One region of the Rhodoluna lacicola genome, then DNA from elsewhere that is predicted to be linked to it. Evidence: predicted binding sites of a transcription regulator. Region 1 holds the regulator's gene; each other region holds the start of a gene.

The links. The regulator HrcA, encoded in region 1, represses chaperone genes, less so after heat shock. The targets are predictions, from matches to a motif close to TTNGCACTCGNNNNNNNCGAGTGCNAA.
Region 2: a site for HrcA is predicted at 1,598-1,624, ahead of groL (chaperonin GroEL). Genes of this name have one in related genera too.
Region 3: a site for HrcA is predicted at 2,912-2,938, ahead of groES (co-chaperone GroES). Genes of this name have one in related genera too.

Annotation. Positions count from the first base shown of each region.
Region 1 covers NZ_CP007490.1:624,798-630,768, forward strand. The annotation lists gene lepA (translation elongation factor 4) at 1-226, shown strand, start outside; gene hemW (radical SAM family heme chaperone HemW) at 226-1,461, shown strand; gene RHOLA_RS03055 (DUF4870 domain-containing protein) at 1,473-1,829, opposite strand; gene hrcA (heat-inducible transcriptional repressor HrcA) at 1,966-2,985, shown strand; gene dnaJ (molecular chaperone DnaJ) at 2,992-4,077, shown strand; gene RHOLA_RS03070 (16S rRNA (uracil(1498)-N(3))-methyltransferase) at 4,080-4,826, shown strand; gene RHOLA_RS03075 (HIT domain-containing protein) at 4,811-5,188, shown strand; gene RHOLA_RS03080 (PhoH family protein) at 5,181-5,971, shown strand, end outside.
Region 2 covers NZ_CP007490.1:1,057,439-1,063,409, forward strand. The annotation lists gene groL (chaperonin GroEL) at 1-1,574, opposite strand, end outside; gene RHOLA_RS05210 (cold-shock protein) at 1,763-1,963, opposite strand; gene RHOLA_RS05215 (LytR C-terminal domain-containing protein) at 2,139-2,660, opposite strand; gene msrB (peptide-methionine (R)-S-oxide reductase MsrB) at 2,730-3,131, shown strand; gene RHOLA_RS05225 (hypothetical protein) at 3,141-3,326, shown strand; tRNA gene RHOLA_RS05230 (tRNA-Thr) at 3,365-3,440, opposite strand; gene RHOLA_RS05235 (DsbA family protein) at 3,494-4,336, opposite strand; gene RHOLA_RS05240 (ABC transporter ATP-binding protein) at 4,497-5,573, shown strand; gene RHOLA_RS05245 (DUF4032 domain-containing protein) at 5,573-5,971, shown strand, end outside.
Region 3 covers NZ_CP007490.1:1,206,401-1,212,371, reverse strand. The annotation lists gene tsaD (tRNA (adenosine(37)-N6)-threonylcarbamoyltransferase complex transferase subunit TsaD) at 1-1,157, shown strand, start outside; gene RHOLA_RS07140 (DUF4190 domain-containing protein) at 1,233-1,592, shown strand; gene RHOLA_RS05960 (THUMP-like domain-containing protein) at 1,634-2,863, opposite strand; gene groES (co-chaperone GroES) at 2,978-3,274, shown strand; gene rarD (EamA family transporter RarD) at 3,285-4,235, shown strand; gene RHOLA_RS05945 (ABC transporter substrate-binding protein) at 4,365-5,621, shown strand; gene RHOLA_RS05940 (ABC transporter ATP-binding protein) at 5,709-5,971, opposite strand, start outside.

The sequences.
Region 1 (5,971 bases):
AATCGGTGCCCGAATTATTGCGCGCGAATCCATCCGTGCAATGCGCAAAGACGTTCTGGCCAAGTGTTACGGTGGTGACATTTCTCGAAAGCGCAAACTTCTTGAGAAGCAAAAAGAAGGAAAAAAGCGCATGAAGATGGTTGGCCGCGTTGAGGTTCCTCAAGAGGCATTCATCGCAGCTCTTTCTTCGGACAGCGAGAAAAAGGGCGAAAAGAAGGGCAAGTAGTGGCCGGCCCACTGCCTATCGGCGACCCTGCTCCAGCAGACGGCAGCCTTCCAGCGCAAGCAGCCGTTGGTGCCGCAGATCGAACTTTTCACGCTTACGTGCACATTCCTTTTTGCACGGTTCGCTGCGGTTACTGTGATTTCAATACCTACACAGCCGGTGAACTGGCGGGGGCAAGGCAATCAGATTACGCAGATGTTTTAATTGCAGAAGTAAAGTTCAGCGCTCAGGTGATCATGGATGCTGGACTACCTAAACGAAAACTCAGCACCGTGTTTTTTGGTGGCGGCACACCAACTCTTTTACCTGCTTCCGATCTTGCGAGAATTCTTGAAGCGCTAAGAAATGCTTTTGAAATTGTTGAAGATGCTGAGGTGACCACAGAGGCTAACCCCGATACGGTTGACGCCGATTACCTACGCGAACTAAGAAACGGCGGATTCAATCGAGTGTCCTTCGGCATGCAATCGGCCGTGTCTTCGGTTTTAGCAACGCTGGAACGCTCACACAATCCGGAAAATGTTTCCATCGGAGTTGCGGCGGCTAAAGAACTTGGGTTGAAGACTTCGGTTGACTTAATTTATGGAGCACCAGGAGAGACTCTTGCAGAGTGGCGTCAGAGTGTTGAAACTGCAATCGCAATGCAGCCTGATCACATCTCTGCCTATGCACTAATTGTTGAAGATGGCACCAAACTTGCTCGGCAGATTAAGGCTGGTCAGCTTGCCGAACCGGATGAAGATCTGCAGGCAGACAAATACGAGCTCGCCGATTCACTTTTGGCTGACGCTGGATTCGATTGGTACGAAGTAAGTAACTGGTCACGTGGATCAGAGAATTTATCGGCACACAACATTTCGTACTGGGCATCGCAAGACTGGTGGGGGTATGGTCCAGGAGCACACAGCCACGTTGGTGGCGTGCGTTGGTGGAATGTAAAGCACCCAACCAGCTTCGCTGCGAAACTTGCTGAAGGTAATTCACCAGCGGCCGGTCGCGAGACTCTTAGCGAAAGAACGCGACTAGAAGAGCGCGTACTACTTGAAATAAGAATTAGCGAAGGCTTGAGCGTGGATTTGGCCAAAAAGGTAAATCCTGATGCCGGAAAGTTGATCGCGGGTTTCATCGCCGATGAACTGGTGGATGCCAAGGCGGCTATCGGTGGCGTTTTGAAACTCACGCTCAAAGGGCGGCTTCTAGCCGATTCATTAGTGCGTAAATTGCTGGCTGATTAGAAGCTAGCCGATTAGATTTTAATAAATCGCACCGATGCAGGGTATCTGTAAAACTCGCCGATGCTGGCCTTGTAAGCCGCGATAATTCGAAACACCGTCCAGATAATCGGTGGCACCCAAAACAGCAGCCAGCCAACAATGCTGATTGCAAGTACCACGTATAGCAAAACCATGGTGATGCCAAAGTTCAAGGATTCGGTCACATGGTGACGGATGAACGGCCCACGGTCCTTAAGAAATAGGTAGCCGAGCAGCGGTGCAAAGAATTCCAGAATGATGCCAAAAGCGTGAATTCCAATGGCCCATAGTCTCTGGAGTTCGGGAGACAGTGGCTCTTGAGGCGCTGAATACGGATTTTGCTGTGACATCGGATTCTCCTTCTAGCCCGATTAGCCTACCTATTCAGTATTGCTGAATGTAATATTGGCACTCTGGGACTTAGAGTGCTAAAGGCTTTATTTCTTTGAAAAGAAATTCGTGGCGAGTCAAGAAAGGTGGTGCCAAATGATTCCAGATAGAAGTCTCGAAGTACTTCGGGCCATTGTTCAGGACTACATAGCCAGCAAGGAGCCGGTTGGTTCCAAATCATTGGTTGAGCGTCACTCATTTGGGGTCTCCGCGGCCACAATTCGAAATGACATGGCCCTGCTTGAAGAGGAAGAGCTAATCCACGCGCCACATACATCTGCCGGTCGTGTGCCAACCGATAAGGGTTATCGCCTTTTTGTCGATCGACTCAGCGAGGTCAAGCCGTTGAATACCGCCGAGCGTCAGGCAATTGAAAACTTCATGGTTGGTAGTGCCGACCTAGATGAGACCTTGGGCAGAACCGTCAGGCTCTTATCGCAGTTAACAAATCAAGTCGCGATGGTTCAGTATCCAACTCTTGGTAAGTCATCGGTCCGTCACATTGAGCTCATACCAGCGGCCGATACTCGAGTTCTGATGGTCCTGATTACTGACAGTGGTCGCATTCAACAACACGTTGTTGAACTTGGCGTTGCTCTCGATGAAGCATTCATAGGTGAACTCAGGGCTAAGTTGAATGCCGCAATCTCCGGGGCGGCACTGACTGAGGTTGCCTCAAAGGTAAAAACTATTTCCTCAGGAATGAGTTCTGATAAATCTAAACTCGCCAACGTAATTATTAAGAATCTACTTGAGCAGGTTGACGCGAACAGACAAGAAAAAATAATTCTTTCCGGAACATCCAACCTTGCAAAAAGGGAAGAAGACTTTCCAGGCAGTATCTCCCCAGTCCTTGAGGCAATCGAGGAGCAGGTTGTTTTGCTGAAATTAATCAGTGAGATGCAAGCAGAGCAGCACGGGGTGAGCCTACGAATTGGCCGAGAGAACCAATTTGAAGGTCTTGCCAATGCATCCGTTGTTGTGAGCGGATATGAAAATCAAGGTAGCGAGATTGCAAAGCTTGGAGTAATTGGTCCAACTCGTATGGATTACTCGTCAAACATTTCCGCAGTGCGAGCAGTCGCTCGCTACCTAACTAAAACTTTAGGAAATTAAGGACACATGGCTGATCACTACGAGGCATTGGGAGTTGCGCGAGATGCCAGCGAAGAGCAAATTAAAAAGGCATATCGCAAATTAGCTCGGGAACTGCACCCAGATGTAAATCCTGCGCCTGAGGCCCAAGAACGGTTCAAGGCTGTGACCCACGCCTATGAAGTTCTAAGCGATGCCAATTCCCGTCGTCAATACGACATGGGTGGGCAGGATCCTTTTGGTGGAGCGGGCTTCGGCGGTTTCGGTGACATCTTCGATACCTTTTTTGGCGGCGGTGGTTCTCGTGGTCCACGATCCAGAGCGGAACGCGGACAAGACGCTTTGATACGAATTGACCTAAGTCTTGAAGAAGTAGTCTTTGGTGTGACCAAGAGTGTTGCAGTGGATACGGCGGTGTTGTGTGAAACCTGCCAGGGTTCTTGCTGCCGCCCAGGAAGTTCAATGGCAACCTGTGACATTTGTGGTGGGTCGGGGCAGATTCAGCGCCAAGTTCGTTCATTGCTTGGCAACGTGGTTACGTCGCAACCTTGTGGCACATGCCGCGGCTACGGCCAGGTTATTCCTGAGCCCTGCATCGACTGTCGGGGGCAGGGTCGTGTTCGCGCTCGTCGCAACATTGACTTGAACATCCCGGCTGGCGTCGAAGATGGTTTGCGTCTGCAACTTGCCGGACAGGGTGAAGTTGGATTTGCGGGTGGGCCCAACGGTGATCTTTACGTGGACATGTCAGTCAAAGAAGATGACGTTTTTGGCCGACAGGGTGATGACTTAACCTGTGTGCTTGAGGTTCCGCTTCACGATGCTGTGCTTGGTTCTCTGGCAAAAATTCAAACCTTTGATGGCGAGGTTGAAATTGAAGTGGAGCCCGGTTCACAAACAGGTGAAGTAATTACTGTCCGCGGAAAGGGAGTGCAGCACCTGCGTTCTTCAGGGCGAGGAGATTTGAAAATCAAACTTCAGGTAATTACCCCTAGCAAACTTGATTCCAAGCAGAAGGAACTTTTCCGGTCCTTGGCATCGCTGCGAAAAGATGACGTCATCAGGCTTGCGCGCGCAACTCACGGCAGATTCTCTGGAAAGAAGAAGAATTAGTCGTGGTTGAACCCATGTTTACGCATAACTTTGACAGTCCAGTTAAGGTTGATTCAGTCATTGAACTGACTGGACCAGAGGCAAAGCACGCGGTATCGGTGCGCAGAATGCGGGTTGGCGAGGCGATTCAACTCACAGACAAAATGGGTCTTCGTGTCCGCGGTCTGGTTGATTCAATTGCTGGCAATCATCTTTATGTTCGGGTGCGTTCCGTTGAGCAAGAAGTGCCGCCAAAAATTCAACTCACTTTGATTCAGGCGTTGGCTAAAGGCGATCGTGACGAGTTAGCGATTCAAGCCGCAACCGAGCTTGGGGTCTCAAACGTGATTCCTTGGGAGGCAGATCGCTCGGTTAGCCGTTGGATAGGACTCAAAGAGGCCAAAGGTATTGAACGTTGGCAAAGTATCGTCACTGAGGCTGCTAAACAATCGCTAAGCAGCTGGCATCCATCAGTTGGCACACCGATCAAAGGCATTCGAGTGGCAGAACTTGTGGAGAAGTTTGACCTGGTACTGGTGCTGGATCCAACCGCGGCAAAAGGAATCGGGGCCGCAGATTTGCCTGGCAGTGCCAGCATTGCGTTGGTCGTAGGGCCCGAGGGTGGAATAAGTGATTCAGAGTTGGAGGCACTTCAAAACGCCGGTGCCCTTAGAGTTCAGTTGGGGGCACCCATTCTGAGGACTTCAACAGCGGGAGTGGCTGCAATCTCGGGAATTCTGGCTCTTACTGGCCAGTGGGGCTCAAAGTAGACTCGTTGCTGGAGGAAAGATTGAATAACCAAGACTGCATTTTCTGCAGAATCGCTAGCAAGGATATCCAGGCCAACTTGGTCGAGGAAACCGAGCACTCGCTTGCCTTCTGGGACATTTCACCGCGTCAACCGATTCACATCTTGGTAATTCCAAAGCGGCACCATACAAACATCTTGGAGCTAACAAATAACGCGCCAGATGAGCTCGTTGACCTTATGAGACTTGGCACGAGGATTGCCTCTGACAAATCAAGTGGTTCATTCCGACTGAGTTTCAACACAGGCGCTGAAGCGGGTCAAACCGTCTTTCATGCTCACGGCCACCTAACCAGCAAAACTCCAAAGGATCAGCTTGCCTAGTTCATCCCAAGAGTCATCGGCGAGTAAGGCTCGCACTGAGAAGTTTCAGGTTGTGGGTGTGCCAATGGTGTCCCTGTTTGGCACCGAAGACAAATTACTGAAGACCCTTGAGCAAACCTTTCCAGATGTAGAAGTGCACGCCCGGGGTAACGAAGTGGTGCTTAGCGGACCTGGTGCTCAGGTTACTGAGGCGAAAAATCTTATTGAGGAGATGGTTGCGCTGATAGCCAACGGCCAAGATCTTGCACCTCAGGACCTAACTCGTTCGGCAAAAATGCTTGAAGGAGAGAGTCGTCCAACAGACGTTCTAAGTCAAAGCATTCTTAGTTCACGCGGTAAGAGCATTCGACCAAAAACGTTAGGTCAGAAGAAATATGTCGATGCTATCGACAAAGCAACAATAGTTTTTGGTATTGGCCCTGCTGGAACTGGTAAAACCTATTTAGCCATGGCTAAGGCAGTGCAGGCGCTGCAGCGTAAAGAAGTCAGTCGCATAATTTTGACCAGACCTGCGGTTGAAGCAGGCGAGAGGCTTGGTTTCTTGCCGGGCACTCTGAACGACAAAATTGATCCTTATCTTCGCCCGCTATTTGACGCTCTGCATGAAATGCTTGAACCTGAGTCGATTCCTAAACTCATGGCAGCTGGAACTATTGAGGTTGCACCGCTTGCCTATATGCGTGGCCGAACGCTAAACGATTCGTTCATTATTCTCGATGAGGCGCAGAACACCACGCCGGAGCAAATGAAAATGTTTCTTACCCGGCTTGGATTTAATTCAAA
Region 2 (5,971 bases), 430 kb from region 1:
GGCTCTGGCTTCTCTGCAACTACTGCTTCGGTAGTTAGGAATAGACCTGCGATCGAAGCAGCGTTCTGAAGAGCTGAACGAGTTACCTTTACAGGGTCGTTGATGCCTTCTTTCAGCATGTCTACGTATTCACCGGATGCGGCGTTTAGACCGTGACCTGAAGGTAGACCTGCAACGCGCTCTGCCACTACGCCTGGCTCTAGACCTGCGTTTAGTGCGATCTGCTTTAGCGGAGCTGAGATTGCAACGCGAACGATGTTCGCACCAACAGCCTCGTCACCGGTAAGAGTTAGCTTCTCGAATGCAGCCTTGCCAGCCTGTAGCAATGCAACACCACCACCGGCAACGATGCCTTCCTCAACAGCAGCCTTTGCGTTACGCACTGCGTCTTCAATGCGGTGCTTGCGCTCCTTAAGCTCAACCTCGGTTGCTGCTCCAGCCTTAATAACTGCAACACCACCGGCTAGCTTGGCTAGACGCTCCTGAAGCTTCTCGCGGTCGTAGTCGCTATCGGTGTTGTCAATCTCGCGACGGATCTGCTCAACGCGTCCTGCGATCATGTCGGCATCGCCGGCACCTTCAACGATTGTGGTTTCGTCCTTGGTGATAACAACCTTGCGTGCCCGACCTAGAAGATCAAGAGTGGTTGCATCTAGCTTCAGACCAACTTCTTCAGAAATTACCTGACCACCGGTCAAGATTGCGATGTCCTGAAGCATTGCCTTACGACGGTCACCAAAGCCAGGAGCCTTAACTGCAACTGACTTGAAGATTCCCCGGATCTTGTTGACGATCAAGGTTGCTAGTGCTTCACCATCAATGTCTTCGGCGATGATTAGCAACGGCTTGTTTGCCTGAATCACCTTGTCAACAATTGGCAAGATGTCCTTGATGTTTGAGATCTTTGAGTTTGCGATCAAAACGTATGCGTCTTCAAGAACTGCTTCCTGACGCTCTGGGTCGGTAACCATGTAAGCCGATACGTAACCCTTGTCGAAGCGCATACCCTCGGTTAGTTCAAGTTCAATACCAAAGGTGTTTGATTCTTCAACGGTTACAACACCCTCACGGCCAACCTTGTCGATTGCTTCGGCGATTAGCTCACCGATCTGAGAGTCACCAGCAGAGATAGACGCTGTAGCAGCAATCTGCTCTTTGGTCTCAACTGGCTTTGCGTTTGAGTGAAGCTCCTCGATGACGGCCTTGACCGCCTTCTCGATTCCACGCTTCAAAGTGATTGGGTCTGCACCGGCAGCCACGTTGCGAAGACCTTCGCGAACAAGAGCCTGTGCAAGAACGGTTGCAGTCGTGGTTCCGTCACCGGCAACGTCGTCAGTCTTCTTAGCTACTTCTTTAACTAGCTCGGCACCAATGCGCTCGAACGGGTCATCTAGCTCGATTTCCTTAGCGATCGAAACACCATCGTTTGTGATGGTTGGGGCGCCCCACTTCTTTTCAAGAACTACGTTGCGTCCACGTGGGCCGAGGGTTACCTTTACGGTGTCTGCGAGGATGTTTAGACCGCGCTCTAGACCGCGGCGGGCCTCTTCATCAAAGTGAATGATTTTTGCCATTGGGGTTCAATCTCCTATTTGTTTTGGCACTCAAGCCTGTCGAGTGCTAATAACTCTATTTTGGCACTCTCACCCCTAGAGTGCAAATACGTACCCCGGTTAGGCGAAAACCCTCATCGGTGGGGCCTGAAATCTAAAAATCCCCTCTCCGCTATGCGGGAGGGGATTTTCAGCAAGCTTGTCGTAGCTTAGATTACGTGTACTGCGTCAGCCTGAGGGCCCTTGTCGCCGTTCTTAACTTCGAACTCTACGCGCTGGTTTTCCTTCAGTTCCTTGTAGCCGTCTGACTGGATTGCTGAGAAGTGTACGAATACGTCCGCTCCACCATCCTGGGTAATGAATCCAAAACCCTTTTCAGCGTTGAACCACTTTACGGTTCCTTGTGCCATTGTTTACTCCTGTTGCTATGGGAACAACCCGAAAAATCCCCGGGTTGAGTCGCATAGAAAAGAGCTTGTGCTACGGATACTGCTACGACCAAGTTCAACACTAGCCCCTAAGGGGTACCCCCGCGCAAGCGTTTTCCTGGGATTGGTCAATAGGTTATAGAACGGTTATAACCGGCTATTCCTGAGGAAGCTTGTAATTTGAGCCCAAAACAACGGTGATCGGGCCGGCAAACTCCGGCGAAATAACAACTTCCGGGTTGCCGATCTTGGCGGCAATGGCTTCGGCATCGGCTCGGAATAGCTCATCGGTGATCGTAATCACGGTGGTCTTAATCTTTACCGGCTTTTTATCGGCATCAACCAAGACAGAGGCTCCGGTCACGTTGTAACCGGCATCTTTCAGAATTTGCCCCGCTGCCCCAGACAGATTCTCGTCACCGCCGTCAAGAACCACAACGCCCGGGCGGGTATCGGTGGAGGCTGAAGGAGAAGCGTTGGAACTTGGCAGGTAGCCATCAAACACCGATGAATTTTCGACGTACTTTAGTGTGCCGTAGCCAACTCCGGCGACCACAGCAGCAGCCACGAAAATTCGAACCCATTCGTAGATTCGGTCTTTTGCAGTTCGGCGAGCGCGGTGCCGACCTCCGTGAACGGTTGCCGAATCGAACTCATCGATTGGGAACTTTTTTGCCATGGATCCTGCTTATCTATAAAGACTCATTTGAGTCGATTACCTAATATTAGGTGAGCGAAGGAGCACAACATGAACTATCCGGTAAACAAGACTGACGAGCAGTGGCGCGAGGAACTGAGCGAGTTTGAGTACCACGTGCTTCGAGAAGCTGGCACTGAGCGCGCCTACACCGGCGAATTGCTCGAGGAGCACCGCGAAGGCATTTTCTCTTGCCGCGGTTGTGGCGCTGAGCTCTTCCGCAGCCACGCAAAATTTGAATCGCACTGCGGGTGGCCAAGTTTTTATGAACCAAAAGAAGGCGACGCGGTTGAACTCATTGAGGACCGCTCACACGGAATGGTTCGCGTTGAGGTTCGCTGCAAAGCTTGCGGTTGTCACCTAGGCCACGTGTTTGAAGATGCGCCGCAGACACCTACCGGTGATCGCTACTGCATCAACAGCGTCAGCATCACCTTCACGCCAGACAACTAGGCTCAAGACATGAGTAAGAAAAATAATGTTACCGATGGAGGCGTTGGCGCCTTCATGTTCCTGGCCTTTATTGGTGCCGCCGTCTATTTCATTTCAAGAGCCAACGGTTTTTGGGATGGGGTGCTGGGATTTCTAAAGGCGCTGGTGTGGCCAGCGTTCCTGGTCTACGAAGTCCTCAAGGATTTGCTCGGCTAAAAGAAATGCCTCCCCTTAGGGAGGCGTTTCTATTTAAGTGGAGCCGACCAGGGGACTCGAACCCCTAACCCTCGCATTACAAGTGCGATGCGCTACCAATTGCGCCAGGTCGGCCGATAGCCCTAGGGCTACCTTTTCTGAAGTTCAAAACTTCAGAAGTTTTTATATTAGTTGACTACATAGCTCTGCAAGAACTGCGCAAAGCGTGCCGGGCTAAAGAAGTCAGAATTGACCTCGGTCTTGAATACCTGGTTGTTGATCATTACGAACGGGGTTCCCTCAAGCTTGTACTGGGTGCCCGGTACGTTCTCGTTCAGAGCCTTCGTGGTGATGTCAGAAATCCAAGTGCCGTAGCGCTTTTCATCAATACAGTCCTTGATTTCGGCCTCATTCAAAACCCCAGCCTCTTTGGCGGTCTCAAATAAAGCGTTGTTGTCTGGACCGGCGGTGCCCTCAACCGGCTGCTTCTTGAACAGCAAGCCGCTGAACTTGAAGAACGAGTTTGGAGAGTTTTCGGCCACACAGATAGCGGCGTTAGCGGCACGACTTGAGTACTCATTTGGTGAGCCTCGGCCGTCTAGGAATGAGATTGGGTGGATTTCTACGGTCGCTGTTCCTGACTTAACCCAGCTTTCAATCTGAGAAGCATTCGGCAACTCAAAGGCCTGGCAAACCGGGCACTGGTAGTCAAGATAAATCTGAATGTTTGGCACATTGGCGCCAGCTTTGCCCGGGGCCGGGGTGTAGTCGGCGGTAAAGGCTTCTAGGTTGGTACCAATCTTGATGCCGTCATTGAACATCATGTTCTTTGGAACTACAACTTCTTTGTTTGCTCCAGAAATGAGCGCGAAGGCCACAAGAGCCATAACCGCTACCAGGGCGCCACCGACTCCAAACTGGAGGGCAAGACGCTTACGCTGTTCACCTTTTTTGTGCTGTTCGCGAAGTTCCTTGGCCTTGGCTCGGGCTGCCTCACGCTGTTCTGAACGAGTTTGCTTTTCGCGGGTCAAATCGGGTCCTAACGTTGTTGTCACAATTGGATGACATTGGGGAACTTCTAGTTTATACCAGCCAAAACGGATGCCATAATGGCTGTACCTGGCGGCGCCGCTGCCAGGGTTCTATTCACAACGGATCGTCCGGCACGTACCTGCCGGTGAAGGAAATATCATGGCATCAGTGCAATTTAAAGCAGCCACCCGCCTATACCCAGGTGGAACCAGAGCTGCAGTAGACAAAATCAACCTCGACATCAAAGATGGCGAATTCCTCGTGCTCGTTGGCCCATCGGGCTGCGGTAAGTCAACTACCCTGCGTATGTTGGCCGGCCTCGAAGAGGTAAACGACGGACACATCTTTATCGGTGACCGTGACGTGACCGACGTGCCACCAAAGGACCGCGACATCGCTATGGTTTTCCAGAACTACGCGCTGTACCCACACATGACCGTGGCCGAGAACATGGGATTCGCTCTAAAGATTGCTGGCGTTAGCAAAGAAGAACGTGCAGAGCGCGTTCTTGAGGCAGCCAAGCTGCTTGACCTAGAGCCATACCTTTCACGCAAACCAAAGGCACTTTCCGGTGGTCAGCGTCAGCGCGTGGCCATGGGTCGTGCGATCGTTCGCAAGCCTCAGGTATTCCTAATGGATGAACCGCTATCAAACTTGGATGCCAAGCTTCGCGTGCAGACTCGTACCCAAATTGCATCACTTCAGCGTCGCCTAGGCGTAACCACCGTTTACGTAACTCACGACCAGGTTGAAGCTATGACCATGGGAGACCGCGTAGCGGTGCTAAAGGATGGTCTGCTACAGCAGGTTGCTACACCTCGTGAACTATACGAAAAACCGGCAAACGTTTTCGTTGCGGGCTTCATTGGTTCACCAGCCATGAACTTGCTGCAGCTTGAGATCGTTGACGGTGGAGTTCAGTTTGGCAACACCGTGCTACCAATCGACAAGAAGTTCCTTTCAAAGACCAAGGCCAAGAGCGTTACCGTTGGTATCCGCCCTGAGAACTTGACCGTCACCAAGAAGGAAGGCATCGAAGTTGATGTTGACGTTATCGAAGAGCTAGGTGCAGACGGTTACCTTTACGGAACCAGCCACCTAAACGGCGGAAACCAAGACATCGTTGCTCGCGTTGATGGTCGCAATCACCCACACAAGGGAGACAAGATTTTCCTAAAGGCTGACGGTGGCATCGTTCACCTGTTCGACGTAGAGTCGGGCGAACGCCTCAACTAGTGAGTTCACTAGACATTACGGCTGCCACGGTTGATCCAGCTCTGCTGGATCTTCCGTGGCATTTGCCTTTAGAAGAGTGGCCCGCCGAAAACATCGCGGCCCTACCCAAAGGCCTAAGTCGCCACACGGTTCGCTTTGCACATCTGAGTGATCACGTAATTGCGATCAAAGAAACCTTGCCTGAGCTGGCTAAACGCGAATACGAAATGCTCAAGAATTTGATCAAGCTTGATGTGCCTTGCGTTGAACCTTTTGCAATCATCAACAATCGTCAAAGCACCGATGGCGAGCCACTGCTATCGGTGTTGATCACCAGGCACCTAAAGTTTTCACTTCCCTACCGTGCGATGTGGTCTCAGGGTTTGCGCCCGGAAACCGCAACTCGTCTGGTGGATGCG
Region 3 (5,971 bases), 580 kb from region 1:
AACTTTACCTAGCACTTGGTTTTGAACACATCGATACCCGCAAGCGCTATTACCAACCAGATGATGTTGATGCCTGGGTAATGCGTTTGCAATTTGCCAAGACATCGATCGGCCGCGAACCAGTTGTCTTGGGAATCGAGACATCTTGCGATGAAACCGGCGTTGGCATTGTGCGTGGCAACACCCTGCTGGCCAACATCATTTCTTCATCGATGGACGAGCATGCCCGATTTGGTGGAGTGGTTCCAGAGATCGCCGCCCGCGCGCACCTTGAGGCACTAAAGCCAACTCTTGATCAAGCGCTGGCGAAGGCAAATCTTTCTCTGAAAGACATCGATGCAATTGCGGTGACCAACGGCCCTGGTCTTGGTGGTGCCCTCATGGTTGGAATTGGTGCGGCAAAAGCTTTGAGCGTGGCAATCGAAAAACCTATTTACGCGGTCAATCACTTGGTTGGTCACGTTGGCGTTGACGTTCTTGAACGCGGTGAATTGCAAACCCCTACAGTGGCACTCTTAGTGAGTGGTGGGCACACCTCTCTTCTTTTGGTACGCGATTTAATCAACGATGTTGAGCTGCTTGGTGAAACAATTGACGATGCCGCGGGCGAGGCCTTCGACAAAGTCGCCCGCGTTCTACGTTTGAAATATCCGGGCGGACCAGAAATTGACAAGGCAGCTATCGGTGGCGATCCAAAAGCAATTCGTTTCCCGCGTGGCCTGTCGTTGCCAAAAGATATGGAAAAGCACCGTTACGACTTTTCTTTCTCCGGTTTGAAAACCGCGGTAGCCCGCTGGGTAGAAGTTGCCGAAACCAAAGACGAGCCAATCAACGTGGCTGACATCGCGGCATCATTCCGTGAGGCGGTTGCAGATGTGTTGGTTACCAAGGCCGTCAACGCTTGCCTAGATCACAAGGTGCCGCGCCTGCTTCTAGGCGGCGGGGTAGTGGCCAATAAGCGTTTGCGCGAACTGGCTCAGGAGCGCTGTGACGCGCACGGCATTGAACTCAGAATTCCTGCCCTAAGTCTGTGCACCGATAACGGAGCAATGATTGCCGCCCTTGGCGCCCAACTGATCATGGCCGGCCGAGCACCCTCTAGCTTGCACTTTGGCTCAGACTCAACCCTGCCGGTCACCACGGTCCAGACGCTCTAGGTCGCAGCAATTTCTGACACGTGACACACAGGCTGCTCACAGGGGACTCCCAGCCATCGGTGTTCAACTATGGGCATGGCTAAAACAGATGCAGTCCCGCAGAAGGACAAATACGATTTCACCAAACTAAACACACTCTCAGTAGTGTCACTTGCTTCCGCACTCACCGGCTTTGGTGTTGTGGCAGCAATTATCACCGGGCACATTTCACTGGCTCAGATTAAGCGAACCGGAGAAAACGGTCGCGCGCTTGCTCTCTCAGGCGTAATTCTTGGCTACGTGTCTATTGCCCTGTGGATCCTGGGTTCTGTCTTCTGGACAGTATTCATGTTCTGGGCAGCAAAGAACGGCTATGGCGACATGGGCGGAATGCGCGGTGGCTGGGACATGGACCACATGGGCCCAAAGCTGCCGGGAATGATGGACAACAGCTAACGGTTATACCTATTTCTAGTTTCTCTAATTGGTAAAAGTCACTAGAACTTAGAGTTTGGAATCTGAGGTTTCCCTATCGCCTCGGCAACCAACACTCTGTGGGCGTCGCCCACCCTGGTCACGATCAGGGTGGCGGCGCCTTCACCTTTAAGCGCCAGCTCCCTGCGCAATTGCTCGGGCACGATATCGCTGCCGCGTTTTTTGATCTCCAAAACTCCGATGCCACGTTCGCGTAAATAAGCTTTTAGTTTCTTGCGGTCAAAGACCAGGTTGTCGATGACCCGGTAGCCCTTGAGCCAGGGCGATGTTATTTCCTTGTCGCTGGTGAGGTAGGCAATCTCCGGAGCGAACAGGTGCGCCTCAATTTGCTCGGCTAGTTGGCCAATCAGATGTGAGCGCACGACCGCGTTATCGGGTTCGTAAACAAAATCACCTAGCTCGGCTATCGGGGCATCCAGACGTTCCGCGGCGTGACTGATGATTTCGTACCTGCTGTTGCCGCTGATCAGCAGGGCCGAACGCTTTACTCCGGGCCTAGCCACCGATCCAAACCACAGGCCAAGTTCCACCAGGTCCCCATCCACCGATACCCACTGCGCCTCGGCATCGTCTGGGATTGCCTCGTGCGGGTGACCCGGGCCAAACTTTACGCCGGTGGGTTTCTGATCGGCAGCCTGCATGACAAAGTCAAAGCTTGGCGAGAAGGCCGCCGGGTCAAACTTGCGATTTGCGCGCTCGCGAGCTGGACCGCCAAGCTCACGCCGAGCCGGATCAAAAAACAGCCCGTCAAATTTTGACAGGTCAACTGTGGTGACATCAGCCTGCTCGACGAAGGCGTTCTCAAAGGGAGCCAGGTTGTAGGTGGCAACCGCGGCGGTGACCTCGTCAATTTCGAAGGCCTTTACGTTGATGTCAAGGCTGGCCAGCGCCATTGATTCAGCACCGATACCGCAACCCAGGTCGGCGACAGTGTTTAGGCCAGCCTGTCGGAATCGATTGGCGTGCAGGGCAGCCACGCTGAGTCTGGAGGCCTGCTCAAGGCCGGCCTCTGTAAAGATCATCCGCTCGGCAAAGGGGCCAAATTTTGCTGCGGCCCGGCGCCGTAATTTAGCCTGGGTCAGTACGGCCGCCACCAAAGCGGCATCGTTGCCCTGGGCCCTGAGGCTGGAAACCAGTTTGACCACATCGGCCTTGGCTTCGAGCGGGCCGACCTTCGCCAAGAGCTCCTGACCTTCTGGGGAGAGCAGGCGAATAAAGTCTTGGCGTTCCATTAGGACAGGCTACCTATTTATAGCGCGCCCAATAGGGCAAAATGGAATTTAGCACTCTTGGCTGTCGAGTGCTAACATTGAGACACAAACCCCGCAATAAAAGGAGAGGTTACTATGTCGGTTTCAATCAAGCCGCTTGAAGATCGCATCGTTGTTCGCCCAGTAGAGGCTGAGCAGGTAACTGCATCGGGTCTGGTAATTCCAGACACCGCCAAGGAAAAGCCACAGGAAGCAGAAGTAATTGCTGTTGGTCCTGGACGCGTAGACGACAAGGGTGTTCGCATTCCTGTTGACGTAGCAGTTGGCGACAAGGTCATCTTCTCAAAGTACGGTGGCACCGAGCTTAAGTTCAACGGCGAGGAGTACCTAGTACTTTCAGCACGCGACGTTTTGGCGGTAGTAGTTCGCTAAAGTCGTTCTCATGAACAACAAAAAAGACCCCGGCTTCGGCCGGGGTCTTTTCTTTGGTTTTGGCGCCTACCTGATCTGGGGCAGCTTTCCACTAATCATCACCATGCTGGCTTTTGCTACGCCGCTTGAAATCGTCACCTGGCGAATTGTCTTTGGCTTTCTAGTGGCCGCTCTGCTCACCACAATGACTCGCAGCTGGCCGGCGATTATCGGTGTTCTAAAAGATAAGAACCTGATGAAGTGGATGGCGCTGGCCACGGTGTTTATTGCCACCAATTGGATTGCCTACGTGATTGGTGTGGCTTCGCAGCAGACCATTCAGACCGCTCTGGGCTACTTTATTAATCCGCTGGTCACCATTTTGCTTGCGGTAATTTTTCTTGGCGAAAAACTCAGCCGGGCTCAGTGGGTGGCTACGGCCTTTGGCGCGGTGGCGGTAATCGTGCTGACTTTTGATTACGGTCAGCCGCCCTGGATTGCACTGATCTTGGCTGGGTCATTTGGTATTTATGGTCTGGCCAAAAACAAACTTGGTGGCCGAGTCACCGCAGTAAATTCTTTCGCCATGGAAGCCGGAATGCTGCTGCCGCTGGCCGGTGTGCAATTTGCGATCATCGCCGCGACCGCAGGAACCCCTGGTGGCGGCATTCAGTTTGGCAACGTAGGTTTTTGGGGAACCGTGGGCCTGATTTTCTTTGGTGTACTTACCGCTGTTCCGCTAATCATGTTTGGCACTGCGGCCCAATTGCTGCCGCTGCGCTTTTTGGGCTTTATTCAATACACAACCCCGGTGCTGCAGTTCTGCCTTGCCCTATTCGTGCTGGGGGAGCCAATGCCCACAGCACGATGGGTTGGTTTTGGGCTGGTCTGGATAGGGCTTGCCGTGCTTATTTTTGATGCACTGCGCAGAAACCGGGCCGCAGCCAGGCCGGTTGACGAAGCGGTCGTTATAAATTCGTAACCTAATCTTTACGTTGGGTCCCCCCTTTTGTTACATAAAAATTTTCATTGTCCCCAATAAGTGATTAGGCTAAAACTCACGTTCCGCATAGACGCGGTGCGTTCCATGGAGTAATAAATAGGAGTTCTTATGAACAACGTTTCAAAGCGCCGCGCGCTTGGAGCAGTTGCAGGTTTCTCTGCAATCGCCCTTGCAATCGGTACCGCTCTGCCGGCTCAGGCTGCAGACAGCCAGCTAAAGATTGGTGCGGTTATCCCACTAACTGGTGCCCTTTCATTCCTTTCACCACCTGAAATTGCAGGTCTACACATGGCCGTTGACGAGATCAACGCTGCCGGTGGAGTACTTGGCAAGAAGGTTTCACTAAGCATTCTTGACTCTGGTGACGGTGACACTCTAAGCATCGCTGACCAGTCAGCAACCAAGCACTTGGCTAACAAGGTTGACGTTGTTATTGGTGCTGCAGCCTCAGGTGTAACCCGAAGCATCATCAACAAGATCACCGGTGCAAAGGTTGTTCAGATCTCAATGTCTAACACCGCACCTGACCTTTCAACCTGGAAAGACGGCGGTTACTACTTCCGTACTGCTCCATCTGACCTACTTCAGGGAAAGATCGTTGCAAACCAGATCCTTCAGGACGCTGCAAAGAACGTAGCAATCGTTTACCAGGACACCTCATACGGTAACGGTCTAAAGGATGTTGCTGCAGCAACTCTGACCAAGGGTAAGGCAACTGTAAAGTCATACGCATTCCCTGAGAACGAGACCAACTTTGCGTCAATCGTTGACAAGGCTCTTGCAGATGACCCAGATGCAGTTCTTCTAATCTCATACAACGAGGCTTACAAGGCGATTCCTGCATTGAAGTCAAAGGGTTACAACGGTTCAAACATCTACTTCGTTGATGGAAACCTAGCTGACTACTCAAAGGAATCATTCGCTTCATACCTAAACGGTGCGAAGGGTACTCTTCCTGGTAAGGCACTATCAGCTGGCTTCAAGTCAAAGCTTGCAGCTGTTTACAAGGCTAAGACCGGCAAGACTCTAACCGAGTACTCATACGGTGCTGAGACTTACGATGCAGTATTGCTAGCAGCAATTGCTGCACAGGCTGCAAAGGACGCATCAGGCCCTGGCATCAAGAAGGAGATCACTAACATCTCTCTAAAGGGTGCTGGCAAGGTTACCGTGTCAAACTTCAAGGCTGCTCTAGCAGCACTGAAGGCTGGCAAGAAGGTTAACTACGATGGTGTTTCAGGTCCAGTTGAATTCGACAAGAACGGTGACCCAACCGGTGCTTACATCGGTATCTACCGCTTCAACTCAAAGGGACAGTACTCAGACAACCTAATCAAGGTTGTTGCAGGTAACACTGTTAAGTAATAACTAGTTCAAAGCGAAACCCCCGAGCATTGCTCGGGGGTTTCGTCGTTCCGATGTTTGTCTGGCGAACTTGATTTTTGTTCTGGCCTACTTTTGTTCGGCTAGGTCGCCAAGGTAGAGCTTGATCATCTTAGGGTCGGTTAGTAGCTCACGGCCGGTACCGGTGTGTGCATCCTTACCCTGGTCAAGCACGTAGGCGCGGTCACAGATCTGCAAGCAACGGCGTGCGTTCTGCTCTACCATAACCACGGTTACGCCCGCCTTGTTTACTTCACGAACCCGCAGGAAAGCCTCGTCCTGACGAACCGGAGACAGACCCGCTGAAGGCTCATCCAGAAGAAGCACAGAAG